Regions from separate parts of the Geodermatophilus sp. SYSU D00742 genome, predicted to be linked through region 1. Evidence: riboswitches for the same ligand, from Rfam matches in the RefSeq annotation. Region 1 holds a riboswitch; the other holds the start of a gene.
The links. A riboswitch is a leader RNA that binds a small molecule or an ion and turns the genes downstream of it on or off. The one in region 1 is predicted to bind thiamine pyrophosphate.

Region 1 (7,073 bases):
CCGGAGGCGCGGCGATGCTGGTCATCGGCGACGTCGTCGGCCACGACACCGCGGCGGCGGCCGCCATGGGCCAGCTGCGCGGGCTGTTGCGCGGGATCGCCTACCGCCCCGGGATCGGGCCGGCCCAGGTGCTCAGTGACCTCGACGCGGCCGTCGAGGGGCTGGGGATGTCCACGATGGCGACCGCGGCCGTGGCCCGGGTCGAGCAGTCGCCCGAGCAGCGCGCCGCCGGCCTCACCAGCCTGCGCTGGTCCAACGCCGGGCACCCGCCGCCGCTGCTGATGCACCCCGACGGGCGGGTGGAGGAGCTCGCGGCCGGCCGCCCGGAGCTGATGCTGGGGGTCGACCCCGCCGCGCGGCGCACCGAGGACGTGGTCACCTTCCGGCGGGGCGCGACCGTGCTGCTGTACACCGACGGGCTCGTCGAGGGCCGCGACCTGCCCCTGGACGACGGCATCGCCCGCCTGCGGGCGGCGCTGGCGGAGCTGGGGACCCTGCCGCTCGAGGAGTTCTGCGACGCGGTCATCGAGCGGCTGCGGCCCTCCGGCCTGCAGGACGACATCGCCCTCGTGGCGATCCGCCTGCACCCCCAGGACTGAGGTCCCCCACCGCGCGGTGTGGACCGGGCGCGGGGGCCCGCAGGGTCGGCCGGCAGGCCGACGACGTCACGGCGCGAGGACGGCCCACACGTGCTTGGCGCCCCCGGCGGTGTACCAGCCGTGCGCGGTGGCCAGCTCGGCGATGAGGTAGAGCCCCAGGCCGCCCTCGCTCGGATCCCGGCCGACGGCGGGAGCCGGTGGCGTGCCGGCCGCGCCGTCGGAGACCTCGATCAGCCACGCGCCGCCGGTGGTGCGCACCGCGGCCCGGACCGCGCCGCCCCCGTGCCGCAGGGCGTTGGAGGCCATCTCGTCGAGGGCCAGCACCAGCCGGTCGCGCAGGTCGGCCAGGTCGGGACCGGCCGCGGCGAGGTGCCGGCGCAGGTCGGCGCGCACACCGGGCAGCTCGGCGACGGTGTCGAGTTCCCAGATCAGCGCCTCGTGGGCAGGCGGCGGGGTCGCGGTCGGCCACACCGGCCCGGCCGTCTCCCGTGTCACGCCGCTGGTCCCCTCACGTGCTCGACATCGCCCGGAGGGCGTAGCTGTGACGGCCCGCTGGCGGGCCGAACACCTGCGTATGCACCGGGCGGTGCGTCGGTAAACCTGTGTGTAGCCGGTGTCACACGGCGGCCATGTCGGCCAGCTTCCGGACGGTGTTCCAGTTCCGCGCGGTCCCCGCGACGCCGAGCAGGTCGTCCCACCTCCAGGCGCCCAGCGGGGTGTTGCTGACGCCGTCGGGGAGCCAGAGGAACAGCTCCCGGCCGACCACCCGGTACTCCCCGGCGTCCGCAGGCGGCAGCGCCTCGACCCGCGCGGGCTCCGGAGCCCGCGGCAGGAAGGTCACCAGGTAGCGGGACGGGTCGGTCGCCACCGCGCCCAGCGGGTCGGCGGCCAGGACGGCGGCCACCTCCGCCCCGGTGCGGACGACGACGGGCACCGCGGCGCCGAACCGCTCGCGCACGGCCGCCTCGACGTCGTCCACCAGTTCGGCCTCGTCCAGCGCGCTGTCCAGGACGACGTTGCCGCTGCGCAGGTGGGTGCGCACGTCGCGGTGCCCGCGTGCGGTGAGGGCCTCCCGGAGCTCGGCCATCCCGATCTGTCGTGCCCGGCCGACGTTGATGCCGCGCAACAGCACGACGTAGCGGGTGCTCACGACCGGCACCGTAGCCGCGCACGGGCCGGGTCCCCGGTCAGCCGAGCAGAGGGTCCCAGGTGCCCAGCGCGACGCTGGCGCCGACTGCCGCGGCGCCCACCGCCGCCGCGGCGGCGACGAACCAGCCGTCCCGCCGGCGGAACACCGAACCGCGGGCGTTGGTGCGCGCGACCCCGGAGTCGAAGCCGCGCGCGTCCATGGCGGTCGCCAGCCGCGTGCCGCGCCGGATCGCGGCCACGAGCAGGGCGAACGCCGTACCGGCCACCAGCCGGACCGCGGCGACGGGGTTCCCCCCGGCGTCCACGCCCCGGGCGCGGCGGGCCGAACGGATCGTCTCCCACTCCGCCGCCAGCAGCGGCACCAGCCGCAGCGCGGCCAGCGCGCCGTAGGCGAAGCGCGTGGACACCCGCCAGTGCACGGTCAGCGCGTCGGCCAGCCGCACCGGGTCGGTGGAGGCCACGAGCAGCACCCCCGGCAGCGCCAGTGCCACCACGCGCACCCCCCAGGTCGCGCCGCTGAGCCACGCGGCCGCACCGTCGAGGGCGCCGAAGGCGACGTTGACCCAGGCCACACCGGCCGCGCTGAGCAGCAGCGGCCAGGTGCGCCGCAGCACCTCGCGGGGGCGGGTGAGCCCGGCGGCGGGGAGGAGCGCGAGCTCCGCGGCGAGCACGACCGCCGGGGTCACCAGGTCGCCGCTGACCAGCAGCAGGACCGTCACCAGGGCGATGGCGGTGAGCTGGGCGACCGGGTTCACCGCCGACAGCGGGACGGCGCGGGCCGGACCGAGGGCGAGCGGCGCGGTCACGGCACGGCCACCGGCGCGCCCAGGCTCACCACGTCGTCGGCGAGCGCGGCGACCACGGCGGCGTCGTGGGTGACCAGGCACAGCGCCCGGTCGCCGTCCTGCTGCTCGGCCAGCAGCGCCACCAGCCCGGCCCAGGTGTCGCGGTCCTGCCCGAAGGTCGGCTCGTCCAGCACCAGCACCCGCGGGCGGGTCGCCAGCGCCGTGGCCACCGACAGCCGCCGCTGCTGGCCGCCGGAGAGGGTGAACGGGTTGGCCTCGGCCAGCGGCGCGAGGCCCAACCGCTCGAGCAGTTCGTCGGCCCGCCGGGCCGCCTCGCCGTGGCGCGCCCCGGCGCGCAGCGGCCCCAGGGACAGCTCGTCCCGGACGCGGCCGGTGAGGAACTGGTGCTCCGGGTGCTGGAACACGGTGCCGATCCGCTCCACCAGTTCCGCCGCCGCCCAGCGCGAGGGCGGCCGGCCGGGACGGCGCAGGCCGGCGGTGAGCGCGGGTGCGGCGGTGACCCGGCCGGTGGTGGGCGCGCGCAGCCCGGCCAGCAGCAGCGCCAGCGTGGACTTGCCGGTGCCGTTGGGGCCGGTGACCGCCAGCGTCCGCCCGGCCCGCAGGACGGCGTCGGTCGGCGGCAGCGCGGGGACGGCGGAGCCGCGGTGGGTGTACCCGGCGGCGTGGGCGGACAGCAGCGGCTCCCCGGGCGGGTGCGGGTGCCGTTCGGGGAACCGCAGCGGCGCCGGCGTCCACCCGGGCCCGTGCTCGACGGCGCCGCCGCCCGGCAGCAGCTCCACGACGCGGTCGACCAGCGGCAGCCAGGCCTCGGCGTCGTGGTCGACGACGACGAGCGTGGCGCCGCGGTCGGCGACGGCCCTGGTGACCGCGTCGCGGACCAGCGCGGCGCCGGCCGGGTCCAGCTGGGCGGTGGGCTCGTCCAGGAGCAGGAGACCCGGCCGCGGGGCGAGGGCGCCGGCCAGCACCAGCCGCTGCTTCTGCCCGCCGGACAGCGCCCCGGTCGGCCGGTCGCGCCCGAGGTCGAACCCGACGGCGTCCAGGGCGACGTCGACGGCCGGCCAGATGCAGTCCGGCGGCGTACCGACGTTCTCCAGCCCGAAGGCGACATCGTCCCCGGCGCGGGTCATGACCAGTTGGGCGTCCGGGTCCTGGAACACCATGCCGACCCGCTGCCGCCGCCGGTCCGGCGCGGCGCCGTCGACGGTCAACTCGCCGACGGCGTCGCCGCTCTCCGGGTCCAGCAGCCCGCCCAGCGCCCGCAGCAGCGTGGACTTCCCCGACCCGGACGCACCGGTGAGCAGCACCCGCTCGCCGGGGGCGATCCGCAGGTCGACGTCCCGCACCGCCCAGGCCCGCCGGGTGGCGTGCCGGAAGCCCCACCCGGCCAGCGCGACGGCGGCCGGTGCGGTGCCGGTCAGTGCCGGGTGCGGCCGGAGGCGAACGACGACAGCGCGCCGCTGGCCGCCAGCGCCCGGGTCAGCAGCACCCCGCCGACGCCGGCCACGACCGCGGTGCTGGCCACGACGAGGGCGACGTAGGTCGTCTTCCAGCCCGCGGTCCAGTCCGGGTAGTAGTAGAGGAGGTCGAGGACGGCGGCCATCGCACCGGCCAGCACCGCCGACAGCAGCGCCGGCACCCACCCGAACCAGCGGTAGCGGAACGCGGCGAACCCGGCCTCACCGGCCAGGCCCTGGAGGATGCCGTAGACGATCGTCGTCGTCCCCCAGGCCGAGCCGAGCAGCGCGGAGACGACCGCCGCCACGAGCTCGGCGAACAGACCGGCACCGGGCTTGCGGACCACCAGCGGCGCGAGCACCGCCGGGATGAGCCAGACGCCGTACATGAAGGCCTGCGCGGGCGGGAAGGCGGCGAACGCCGTCCCGGTGCCGGCCCACAGCAGGCCCCAGGCCCAGAAGACGACGCCGAAGGCGACGCCGAGGACGGCGGTGACGACGATGTCGACGGTGCGCCAGCGGGCGCGGCGCTCCCCGGCAGGTGCAGCCGACGACGGACGGACGGCCTGGTCGGCCATGGTGTTCCTCCAGACTCCCTGCGCCGGCATGACCCGGATCAGGTTCGAGGGTCTGCGGGATCCCGCACTCTCAGCGCCGAGGCGCTCCCCTGCTGTGTGTTCGGTTGTGGCACCCAGCGTAGCCCTCGCCGGTGCCACCACGACCGTCCCCCCGACCGCCGCCGCCTCAGCCGAGGACGAAGCCCAGGAGCAGGTGGCCGTTGAGCCCGATGATCAGGGTGGCCACCACCGCGCCGGCGATCGTGGTGACCGGGCGGTTCACCCAGTGGCCCATGACCGAGCGGCGGGAGGTCAGCCACAGCAGCGGCACCAGGGCGAAGGGGATGCCGAAGGACAGCACGACCTGCGACCAGACCAGCGCGGTCGTGGGGTCCCCGCCCAGCACGAGCACCGCCAGCGCGGGGGCGAGGGTGATCAGCCGGCGGGCCAGCACCGGGATGTGGCGGCGCAGGAAGCCGGCCATGACCACCTGCCCGGCGTGGGTGCCGACCGAGGAGGAGGCGAAACCCGACGCCAGCAGCGCGACGGCGAAGGCCAGCGCCGCGCCGGTGCCCAGCTGGTCACCGAGGCCGGCGTGCACGCTCTCCAGCGACTCGATGCCGTCGTCGGCGGTGAACAGCTGGGCGGCGATGACGAGCATCGCGGCGTTGACCAGCCCGGCCAGGCCCATGGCCACGAGGACGTCGATGCGCTGGGCCTTGAGCAGCCGGCGCCGGCCGCTCTCGGTGCGCCCGGCCGTGACGACGTCGCCGTAGCGGCCCGGGGTGAGCGCCGAGTGCACGTAGATGACGTGCGGCATGACCGTGGCGCCCAGGATGCCGGTGGCCAGCAGCAGGCTCTCCGAGCCGGAGAACGACGGCACCAGGCCCGAGGCGACCCCGCCGGCGTCGACGCCGGAGCCGACCAGCGTGTAGCCGAAGCCCAGCCCGATGACCAGCAGCAGCCCGGCGATCACCCGCTCGAACGGCCGGTGCCCGCGGGACTGCGCCGCGAGCAGCACGAACGCGACCACCGCGGTGATGACCCCGCCGATCGGCAGGGGGACGCCGAACAGCAGGTTCAGCGCGACCGCGCCGCCGACGATCTCGGCCAGGTCGGTGGCGATCGCCACCGCCTCGGCCTGCACCCACAGGCCCTTCGTGACCGGCCGGGGGAGGTTCTCCCGGCACAGCGTGGCCAGGTCGCGGCCGGTGGCGAGCCCGAGCTTGGCGGTCAGCGACTGGATGAGCATCGCCATGAGGTTCGCCGCGACGATGACCCACAGCAGCGTGTAGCCGAAGGAGGCGCCGCCGGAGAAGTTGGTCGCGAAGTTGCCCGGGTCGACGTAGGCCACCGCGGCCACGAACGCCGGCCCCAGCAGGGGCCAGATGCGGCGCCGGCTGCCCGGGGCCGGCCTCCGTCCGGGCGAGCCGACCAGGGTGGTCGGCAGGACGGCGGCCTCGGTCTTCGACAGGTACACGGCGGCCTCGCAACGACACGACGGGTGGGTGGGCGCTCCTGCCTGTGCCCGCGCCGGTTGACACGCCGGGGCCAACGTGTGGCCCTGGGGGGCCGAGGTGAGGCTGCCCTGCCCGCCGTGGCCCCGCGGCCGCGAGCCGCTCGGTCGCCGCGGCCTACCCGCGCCGTGCCGCCGCGAGCTCCGCCGCCGCGACGACCGCCTCGATCCGGTGGGCGTGCGCGCCGCGCCAGTAGAGCCGGTCGCAGGCGGGGCAGCGGGAGAACTCGTCGTAGGTCTGCCGCGTGCCGGGTGGCAGCCGGTGGGCGACGTCGGCCTTGGCGACCGCGGTGAGGCGGGCGCCGCAGGCGGTGCAGCGGGTGAGCGGGGCCAGCGGGGGAGCGAACCGGTCGAGGACGTCGGCCAGCTGCTCGTCGGGCCGGCTGCCGCGCACCAGCGCCCCCCGTACCAGGGCCCGGCGCATGAGCAGCCCGCGGTCCTGGGTGAGCAGGGCGCGGTGCTCGGCGTTCGCGCGCTCCACCAGGTCGCGGTCGTCGGCGTCGTTGGACTACGCGGCGTCCTGCCCGAGCAGCCGGAGCCGCCGGGCCAGCGCGCCCAGCCCGACGTCGAGCACGAACCCGCCCGGCGGTGCGGGCTGCGGGCGTGCCACCGGGACGACGTCGACCACGCCACCCCTGTGCGCGCGGGCGTCCGGTCCGGCCGGGACGCCGTCCAACCGCAGCCCGCCCACCTCGGTCGGCGGGACGCCGGCCGCGCGGAGCAGGTGCCCGAGCGTGGCGTCGGGGTCGAAGGCCAGCCGCCGCTCCCGGGCGGGACGGTCCCGTGGCCGGAGGAGGAAGGCCAGCTCCGGCGGAACCCGGACGACGACGCTCACGTCAGGGTCCTCCGGCGACGGTCGAGCGGGAGGACGTCGGGGGCGACCACGCCTCCCCGACGACCTCGACCACCCGCGGGTCGGCCCCTCGGCCCTGCTCGTGCCCGGGCGGGCCGGGGACGACGTCGCCGCGGCGGCGGAACTCCTGCAGGGCTTC
Region 2 (7,073 bases), on a different contig from region 1:
GGTCGGCTGGGGCAGCGTCTGCGAGCGGGTGAGCGTGGTGAAGTCGTAGCGGCGCAGCTTGAGCGTCACCGTCCGCCCCGACAGGGCGGCGTCGCGCAGCCGCGTGGCCACCCGCCCGGCCATCGTGTCGATCTCCCGCGTGAGGACGGCGACGTCGGTGAGGTCGCGCTCGAACGTCGACTCCTGCGACACCGACTTCGCGCCCCGCTCGGCGACCACCGGCCGGTCGTCCTCGGCGCGGGCCAGCGCGTACAGGCCCGCGCCGTGCGCCCGCCCGACCAGCGCCACCAGGTCCGGCAGCGACCGGGCGGCGAGGTCGGCCACGGTCTTGACGCCGACCTGGTGCAGCCGCTCGGCGGTGGCGGGGCCGACCCCGCCCAGCCGGGTCACCGGCAGCGGGTGCAGGACCTCCAGCTCCCGGCCCGGGCGGACGACGACCAGCCCGTCGGGCTTGTCGAGGTCGGAGGCGATCTTGGCCATGAGCTTCGACGACCCGATGCCGACCGACCCGGTGACCCCGCCGGTCGCCGCCGCGATCGCCTCCTTCAACCGGCGCCCGAGCGCGGTCACGCCGTCCACCGAGAGGTCGTGCGGCCCGCCGGCGGCGAGGTCCACGTAGGCCTCGTCCAGCGAGGCGGGCTCGACCAGCGGGGAGAGCTCGCGCAGCAGCTCCATGACGACGTCGGAGGTGCGCCGGTAGGCCGAGAACCGGCCGCCGAGGAAGGCCGTCCCCGCCGGGCAGCGCCGCCGCGCCTCCGCCGTGGACATCGCCGAGCGCGCCCCGTAGGCCCGCGCCTCGTAGGACGCCGTCGCCACCACCCCGCGGCCCCCGACCCCGCCGACCACCACCGGGCGCCCGCGCAGCGACGGCTTGTCGCGCTGCTCGACCGCGGCGAAGAAGGCGTCGAGGTCCAGGTGGAGGATGCTCGCCTCCCGCCGCACGCCCCACCTCCTCGCTGTCGCCGGCCACCCCCATGGTCGCCCGTCGTCCGACCGGGTGACGCGGGGGTCAGCCGAGCGCGTCGGGCCAGGTCTCCCGCTGGTGCGCCGAGCGCCAGAACTCCAGCTCGTACCGGGTGGCGACGGTGAACGCGCGCCGCATCGCCGGCTCCGCGTCGGGGGACGCCTCGGCCGCCGCGTCGGCGAGCGCGCGCGCCCGGCGGGCGGACTGCTGGAACTCCGCGGAGTCGTACACGGCGACCCAGCGCAGGAACGGGTGCCCGGGGACGAGCCCGGCGGTCCGCGCCAGGCGTGCGCCGACGTCGGCGTACACCCAGTAGCAGGGCAGGACGGCCGCGGCGCCCACGGCGTACGGGGCCGTGGCCGCGGTGGCCACCAGGTAGGAGACGTAGGCCAGGCAGGTGGGCGAGTGCACCGGCCCGCCGGCCGTGCGGTCGGCCGCGGGGAGCCCGGCGGACAACAGGTCGGCCTGCACCTGCCGCTCCACCGTCGCGGTGGCGGCCGCGGACGTCGTCCAGAAGGACGCGGCGGCGGAGTCCGGAGCGCGGGCCCCCAGCAGCGCCAGCGCCCGCGCGTAGTCGGCGAGGTACAGGCCGTCCTGCTCCAGGTAGTGCCGGAACGCGGCCGGGGCGAGGGTGCCCGCCCCCAGCTCGGCCAGGAACGGCAGGCCGTCGATGGCCGCTCGCAGCCCGGCGGTGCCCGCCCAGGCGCGCTCGCTGAACGAGCTCACGACGGCCAGATGCCGGCGAAGTGGTGCACCGGACCCGCCCCCGAGCCGATGCCGAGCCCGACCCCGCCGGCCAGTGCCGCCTGCAGGTAGTCCCGCGCCCGCTCCACCAGCGGCGGCCAGTCGCCGGCACCGTGGCGGGCGGCCAGCGCGGCCAGCGCCGAGGACAGCGTGCAGCCGGTGCCGTGGGTGGCCGTGGTCGCCACCCGGGGCCGCCGGGTGCGGACGGCGCCGTCGGCGGTGACCAGGACGTCGACGCTCTCCTCGCCGCCCAGGTGGCCGCCCTTGAGCAGCACCGCCCGCGGCCCCAGCGCCAGCAGCGCCTCGCCCTGCGTGACCAGCCCGTCGACGTCGGCGGCGGGCGCGGTGTCCAGCAGCGCCGCCGCCTCGGGCACGTTGGGGGTGACCAGGTCGGCCAGCGGCAGGAGCGTGGTGCGCACGGCGTCCACCGCGGGCTCGTCGATGAGCCGGTGCCCGCTGGTCGACACCATCACCGGGTCGCACACCACCGGGCCCGTGGGGCGGGCGGCCAGGACGCCGGCCACCGCGGCCACCACCTCCGCCGTCCCGAGCATGCCGAGCTTCGTGGCGTGCACCGGGACGTCGTCGAGCAGCGTGTGCAGCTGCTGGGCGACGAACTCCGCCGGCACCGGGTGCACGCCGGTCACCCCGCGGGTGTTCTGCGCGGTGAGCGCGGTCAGCACCGCCGTCCCGTAGGCGCCGAGGGCGCTGAAGGTCTTGAGGTCGGCCTGGATGCCGGCCCCGCCGCTGGGGTCGCTGCCGGCGACGGTCAGCGCGACGGGCACGGTCGGCGTGGTCACCGGTGTGCCCCCACGGCCCGGCCGGCCGCGATCTGCGCGCGCAGGGCACGGGCCGCCGCCTCGGGGTCGGCCGCCGCGCAGATCGCCGACACCACGCAGATGCCGTCCACCCCGGTGCGGGCGACGGCGGCCGCCCGGCCGGTGTCGATGCCGCCGATCGCCACCGCGGCCAGGCCGCCGGTGCGCGCCGCCGCGGCCAGCGCCGCGGTGCCCTCGAGGCCCAGCCCCGGCGCGGCGTCCGGCTTGGTCGGGGTGGGCCAGACCGGGCTGAGCCCGACGACGTCGACGGTGCCGGCCGGCAGGGCCAGCGCCGCGTCGAGCTCGGCGGCCGAGGAGACGCTCACCCCGACCAGCCGGCCCGGGCCGAGCAGCGCGCGGGTCTCCGTCGGTGGCAGGTCGTCCTGGCCGACGTGCACGCCGTCGGCGCCTGCGACCAGGGCGACGTCCACCGCGTCGTTGACCACCACGGGGACGTCGGGCCGGTCGGCCAGCGCCGCCTGCACCGCCCGGGTGAGCGCCAGCAGCTCCCGGCGGGCGGCGGTCTTGTCCCGCACCTGGACGGCGGTGACGCCGCCGGCCACCGCGGCGCGGACGACGTCGGCGACCGGCCGCGGGGAGCACAGCGCGGAGTCGGTGACCAGGTAGAGGGTGGGGTCGAACCGGGTCACCGGTGGTCCCGGAGGTCGGCCCGGGCCAGGGAGTCGCCGTCGAGGGTGTCGAGCGCGTCGAGCCAGGCCGGGGCGAAGGTGCCCGGGCCGTCGGCGACGTCGGCGGCGACCTCGGCGGCCAGCGCGACGTGGGCGTGCGCGGCCACTGTCCCGGTGATCGCGTCGCCGGTCGCGGCGACGTAGGCGGCCACCAGCGCGCCCAGGGCACACCCGGCGCCGGTGGTGCGGGTGAGCAGCACCGAGCCGCCGCCCACGCGGACCGTGCGCCGTCCGTCGGTGACCAGGTCGACCTCGCCGCTGACGGCCACCACCCCGCCGGTCCGGCGGGCCAGCTCGGCTGCCGCCGGGGCTGCGGCGTCGGCGCCGGCGGTGCTGTCGACCCCCCGGCCGCCGCCGCCCGCGCCCGCCAGTGCCATCACCTCCGAGGCGTTGCCGCGGACCACCGTGGGCCGCGCCTCGACCAGCTCGGCGGCGAGGCCGGTGCGGAAGGCCAGCGCGCCCACGGCGACCGGGTCGAGCACCCAGGGCGTCCCTGCCGCACCCGCCGACCGGGCCGCCAGGCGCATCGCCTCGGCGGTGCGGGCGTTGACCGTGCCCACGTTGACCAGCACGGCCGAGGCGACGGCGGCGAAGTCGGCGGCCTCCTCGGGGGCGTCGACCATCGCCGGTGCCGCGCCCGCGGCCAGCAGGGCGTTGGCGGTGAAGGCCTGCACGACCGTGTTGGTCAGGCAGTGCACCAGGGGGGTGGTGGCGCGCAGGGCCGCCCGGGCCGCGCGCAGGTCGTCGGCATCCATGCCGTGACATCCCTTCGCCAGTACGAACTGGAGCAGGTTCGACGGGTGTGCTCTCAGTCCCCTGCCGGGGGACACCCCGTGTCACTTCGCCGCCGAACCTAACAGCCGGACGGTCAGGCGGCGGCGGTCACCGCGGGCCGCGCGACCGGAGCGGCCGGTCCGCCGGCGAGCACGGGAGACGGCCGGAAGCCCCGGGCGATCAGGAAGACGGCGAGGCTCATCTCCCAGGCGGCGACGGGGAGGGCGGCGGCCATGCCCCACACGGAGACCTGCTCGTAGAGGCCGAACAGGACCGCGGTCGACGACGCGAACACCAGCGGGCCACCGACCAGGCCGAGGACGGCGATCCAGCGTGGCACGAGCCGGGACCGGTACACGAGAGACGCCAGCAGCAGGCTGTTGACGCCGATGACGAGCCCGGGGCCGAGCAGGAAGGTCCAGTCGTGGACGGCGACGAGCGCCTCGGCGACCGCCACGAGGGCCCGGTCGTCCGCGCCTCCGGTGGACGCCTCGCGGAGGGTCACCACCGCGAGGACGGCCACGATGCCGACGGTGATCAGCGCCGCCTCCAGCAGGCGCCCGCAGACGTAGCCGAGTGCGACGCCCTCGTCCTGTCCCCGCACCACCGGGTAGAGCGCGACCGCGGTGCCGATGCAGGAGGCGGCGAGGACGACCTCGAGGAAACCGCCCCACAGCACGCGCGTGTCGGCTCCCGCCCCGAGGACGTACCCGGGGTCCCCCAGCACCGGCTGGTAGAGCGCCAGCGCGATGACCGCGGTGACGGCCGCGACGACGAAGAACACCCCCGCGACGACGGCGGACCCCCTGTGCGAGCTCATGGCCTTTCCTCCATTCTTCCGGTGTACGGCGTACACCCGTGGTCCGGACGTTAGGTGTACGCCGTACACCTGTCAAGGTCCTAGGCTCGGGCGTCGCGACGGGAGGTGGTCGGATGGCCCAGCGGGAGGGCGTGCGCCGGGCGCCGCTCAGCAGGGAGCGCGTGCTGGGGGCGGCGGTGGCACTGGCCGACGACGCGGGCATCGCCGCGGTGAGCATGCGGCGGCTGGCCCAGGAGCTCGGCGTGGTGCCGATGGCGCTGTACAAGCACGTCGCGAACAAGGACGAGCTGCTCGACGGCATGGTCGACGTCGTCATCGGCGAGGTGGAGCCGGTGGACCCGGCGTCGGGGTGGAGGGACGCCGTCCGCCGGCGCGTGCTCTCGGCGCGGGCGGCGGTGCTGCGCCACCCGTGGGCGCGGCAGGCGATCGAGTCCCGCACCCGCCGGACCGCTGCGGTCCTCGGGTACATGGACTCCGTCGCCGGCCTGTTCCTGGCCGGGGGCTTCTCCGCCGACCTGACCCACCACGTGATGCACACGCTGGGCAACCGCATCTGGGGGTTCAGCCCGGAGCTGTTCGACGAGCCGCCGGGCGCCGACGCACCGGCGCCGACCCGTGCGGAGCAGGAGGCCGTGGCGGCGGAGTTCGCGCAGCGCTACCCGCACATCCTCGAGATCGCCACGGTCGCGACCCGGGGCGACCTGTCCGGTCCCGGCTCGGGCTGCGACGAGCAGTTCGAGTTCGAGTTCGCCCTCGACCTGCTCCTCGACGGGTTCGACCGCCTCCGGCAGCACGGCTGGAGCTCTGCCCGGGCGCGCTCGACCGTCGGGCCCGGGTGAGGCGCCCGGGCCGGCTCAGGCGTCGGTGAGGGCGGTCGCCGGCAGCCAGTCGGCGTCCAGCAGCTCGGCGATCTCCTGCAGGGACGACGTGTCCGCGCCGGCCGTCGAGCCGCTGACCGCCAGCCGCTCCACCATCACGCGGGCCACCTGCTCCTCCACGGTGTCCTCGGCGAAGGCCACCCGCCACGGTGAGACCTGCCCGTCGCGGTGGGTGCGGCCGGTGACCTGCCGCGCCTGGATGCCGGAGAACCGCGGCTGGTGGAACAGCCCGACCCGCGGGGTCGTGGAGGCGGTCGTCCCGTCGGGCAGGAGCTCGCCGGCGTGCAGGCTGATGGAGGCGGTGACGGTGAGGACGCAGACCGGGGCCGCCCCGGTCTGGAAGCGCAGCCGCTCGGCCTCGACGTCGAACCGGTCGCGGCCGTAGACCGCGGCGACCGGCACCCCGCTGTCCAGCAGCGCCTCGCGGATCGGGTCGGCCGCCGTCTCGACGAACTCCACCGAGACCGCGACCTGCCGCTCCGCCTCCACCTGCGCCTTGACCCAGTCCACGGTCGCCTGGGCCCGGATCAGCCCGGCCTTCTGCCGGAACCGCAGCAGCGCCGCGCGGCCCCGGGCGCTCTGGCGGGCGCGCCGGGCCAACCGCATCTCGGCTCGGAACTCCTGCCACTCGGAGTCGTAGGCGGCCCGCTCGGCCGGCGTCAGGGCGACCGGCGTCCCGGTGACCGACACCGGTCCCCACGGCGCCGGCCGGTGCAGCGTGGCCGGCGGGGTCCCGTCGGCCAGCCAGCCCTGGAGCCGGGCGAGGTCGGCGCGGCGCTCGTCGGCGTCCTCGGTCCAGGCCCAGCCGTAGCGACCCCGTTCCACGTGGAACCCGTGCTCGGCCAGCCGGCCGGGCAGGTCGGCCCAGGCCCGCAACGGCTCCCCGTGCCGCCGGGCGAACTCCGGGGCCAGGTAGGGCAGCTCGAGCGGTGTGTGCGCCGGCGTGGCGGTGGCCGCGATGACGAACGGCGCGTTCTGGACCCGGCCGGCGCCGGAGACGGCCTTCCAGTGCTTCCACCGCTGCGTCGTCGTGTGCCGCACCATGTGCGCCTCGTCGGCGATGACGACGTCGAAGCGCAGCCCCGTCCTCTGCAGCCCCGCGATCTTGGCCAGCCGGTCCCAGGTGGTGACGCACCAGCGCAGGCCGCCGTCGCCGAACCCGGCGATCGAGCGGGTCCAGTGCGGGATGGTGATCGCGGCGGGACGGTCGGCGACCACGAGGACGGTGCGCCCGCCGCGCTGCGCGGCGACCTCCCGGGCGGCCAGGACGGCGGTGCCGGTCTTGCCCACGCCGGGGTCGTCGCCGAGGAGGAAGACCCGGTGTCCGGCCCTCGCCGAGGCCGCGATCGCCGCCGCTCCGGTCACCTGCTCGTCGCGGGGCCGCAG

Region 2: another riboswitch for thiamine pyrophosphate. It lies ahead of thiM (hydroxyethylthiazole kinase); the one in region 1 lies ahead of ACI78V_RS16540 (ECF transporter S component).

What each region holds. Positions count from the first base shown of each region.
Region 1 covers NZ_JBJGYJ010000025.1:25,918-32,990, reverse strand. The annotation lists gene ACI78V_RS16565 (SpoIIE family protein phosphatase) at 1-599, shown strand, start outside; gene ACI78V_RS16560 (ATP-binding protein) at 666-1,094, opposite strand; gene ACI78V_RS16555 (DUF1697 domain-containing protein) at 1,216-1,749, opposite strand; gene ACI78V_RS16550 (energy-coupling factor transporter transmembrane component T) at 1,787-2,554, opposite strand; gene ACI78V_RS16545 (ABC transporter ATP-binding protein) at 2,551-3,897, opposite strand; gene ACI78V_RS16540 (ECF transporter S component) at 3,969-4,586, opposite strand; TPP riboswitch at 4,584-4,687, opposite strand; gene ACI78V_RS16535 (Nramp family divalent metal transporter) at 4,753-6,045, opposite strand; partial or broken gene ACI78V_RS16530 (Mut7-C RNAse domain-containing protein) at 6,200-6,574, opposite strand; gene ACI78V_RS16525 (hypothetical protein) at 6,590-6,916, opposite strand; gene ACI78V_RS16520 (hypothetical protein) at 6,918-7,073, opposite strand, start outside.
Region 2 covers NZ_JBJGYJ010000012.1:27,350-34,422, reverse strand. The annotation lists gene ACI78V_RS10450 (DNA polymerase IV) at 1-942, opposite strand, end outside; gene ACI78V_RS10445 (TenA family protein) at 1,010-1,690, opposite strand; gene thiD (bifunctional hydroxymethylpyrimidine kinase/phosphomethylpyrimidine kinase) at 1,687-2,508, opposite strand; gene thiE (thiamine phosphate synthase) at 2,505-3,176, opposite strand; gene thiM (hydroxyethylthiazole kinase) at 3,173-3,970, opposite strand; TPP riboswitch at 3,963-4,059, opposite strand; gene ACI78V_RS10425 (DUF4386 domain-containing protein) at 4,084-4,809, opposite strand; gene ACI78V_RS10420 (TetR/AcrR family transcriptional regulator) at 4,923-5,648, shown strand; gene ACI78V_RS10415 (helicase) at 5,664-7,073, opposite strand, start outside.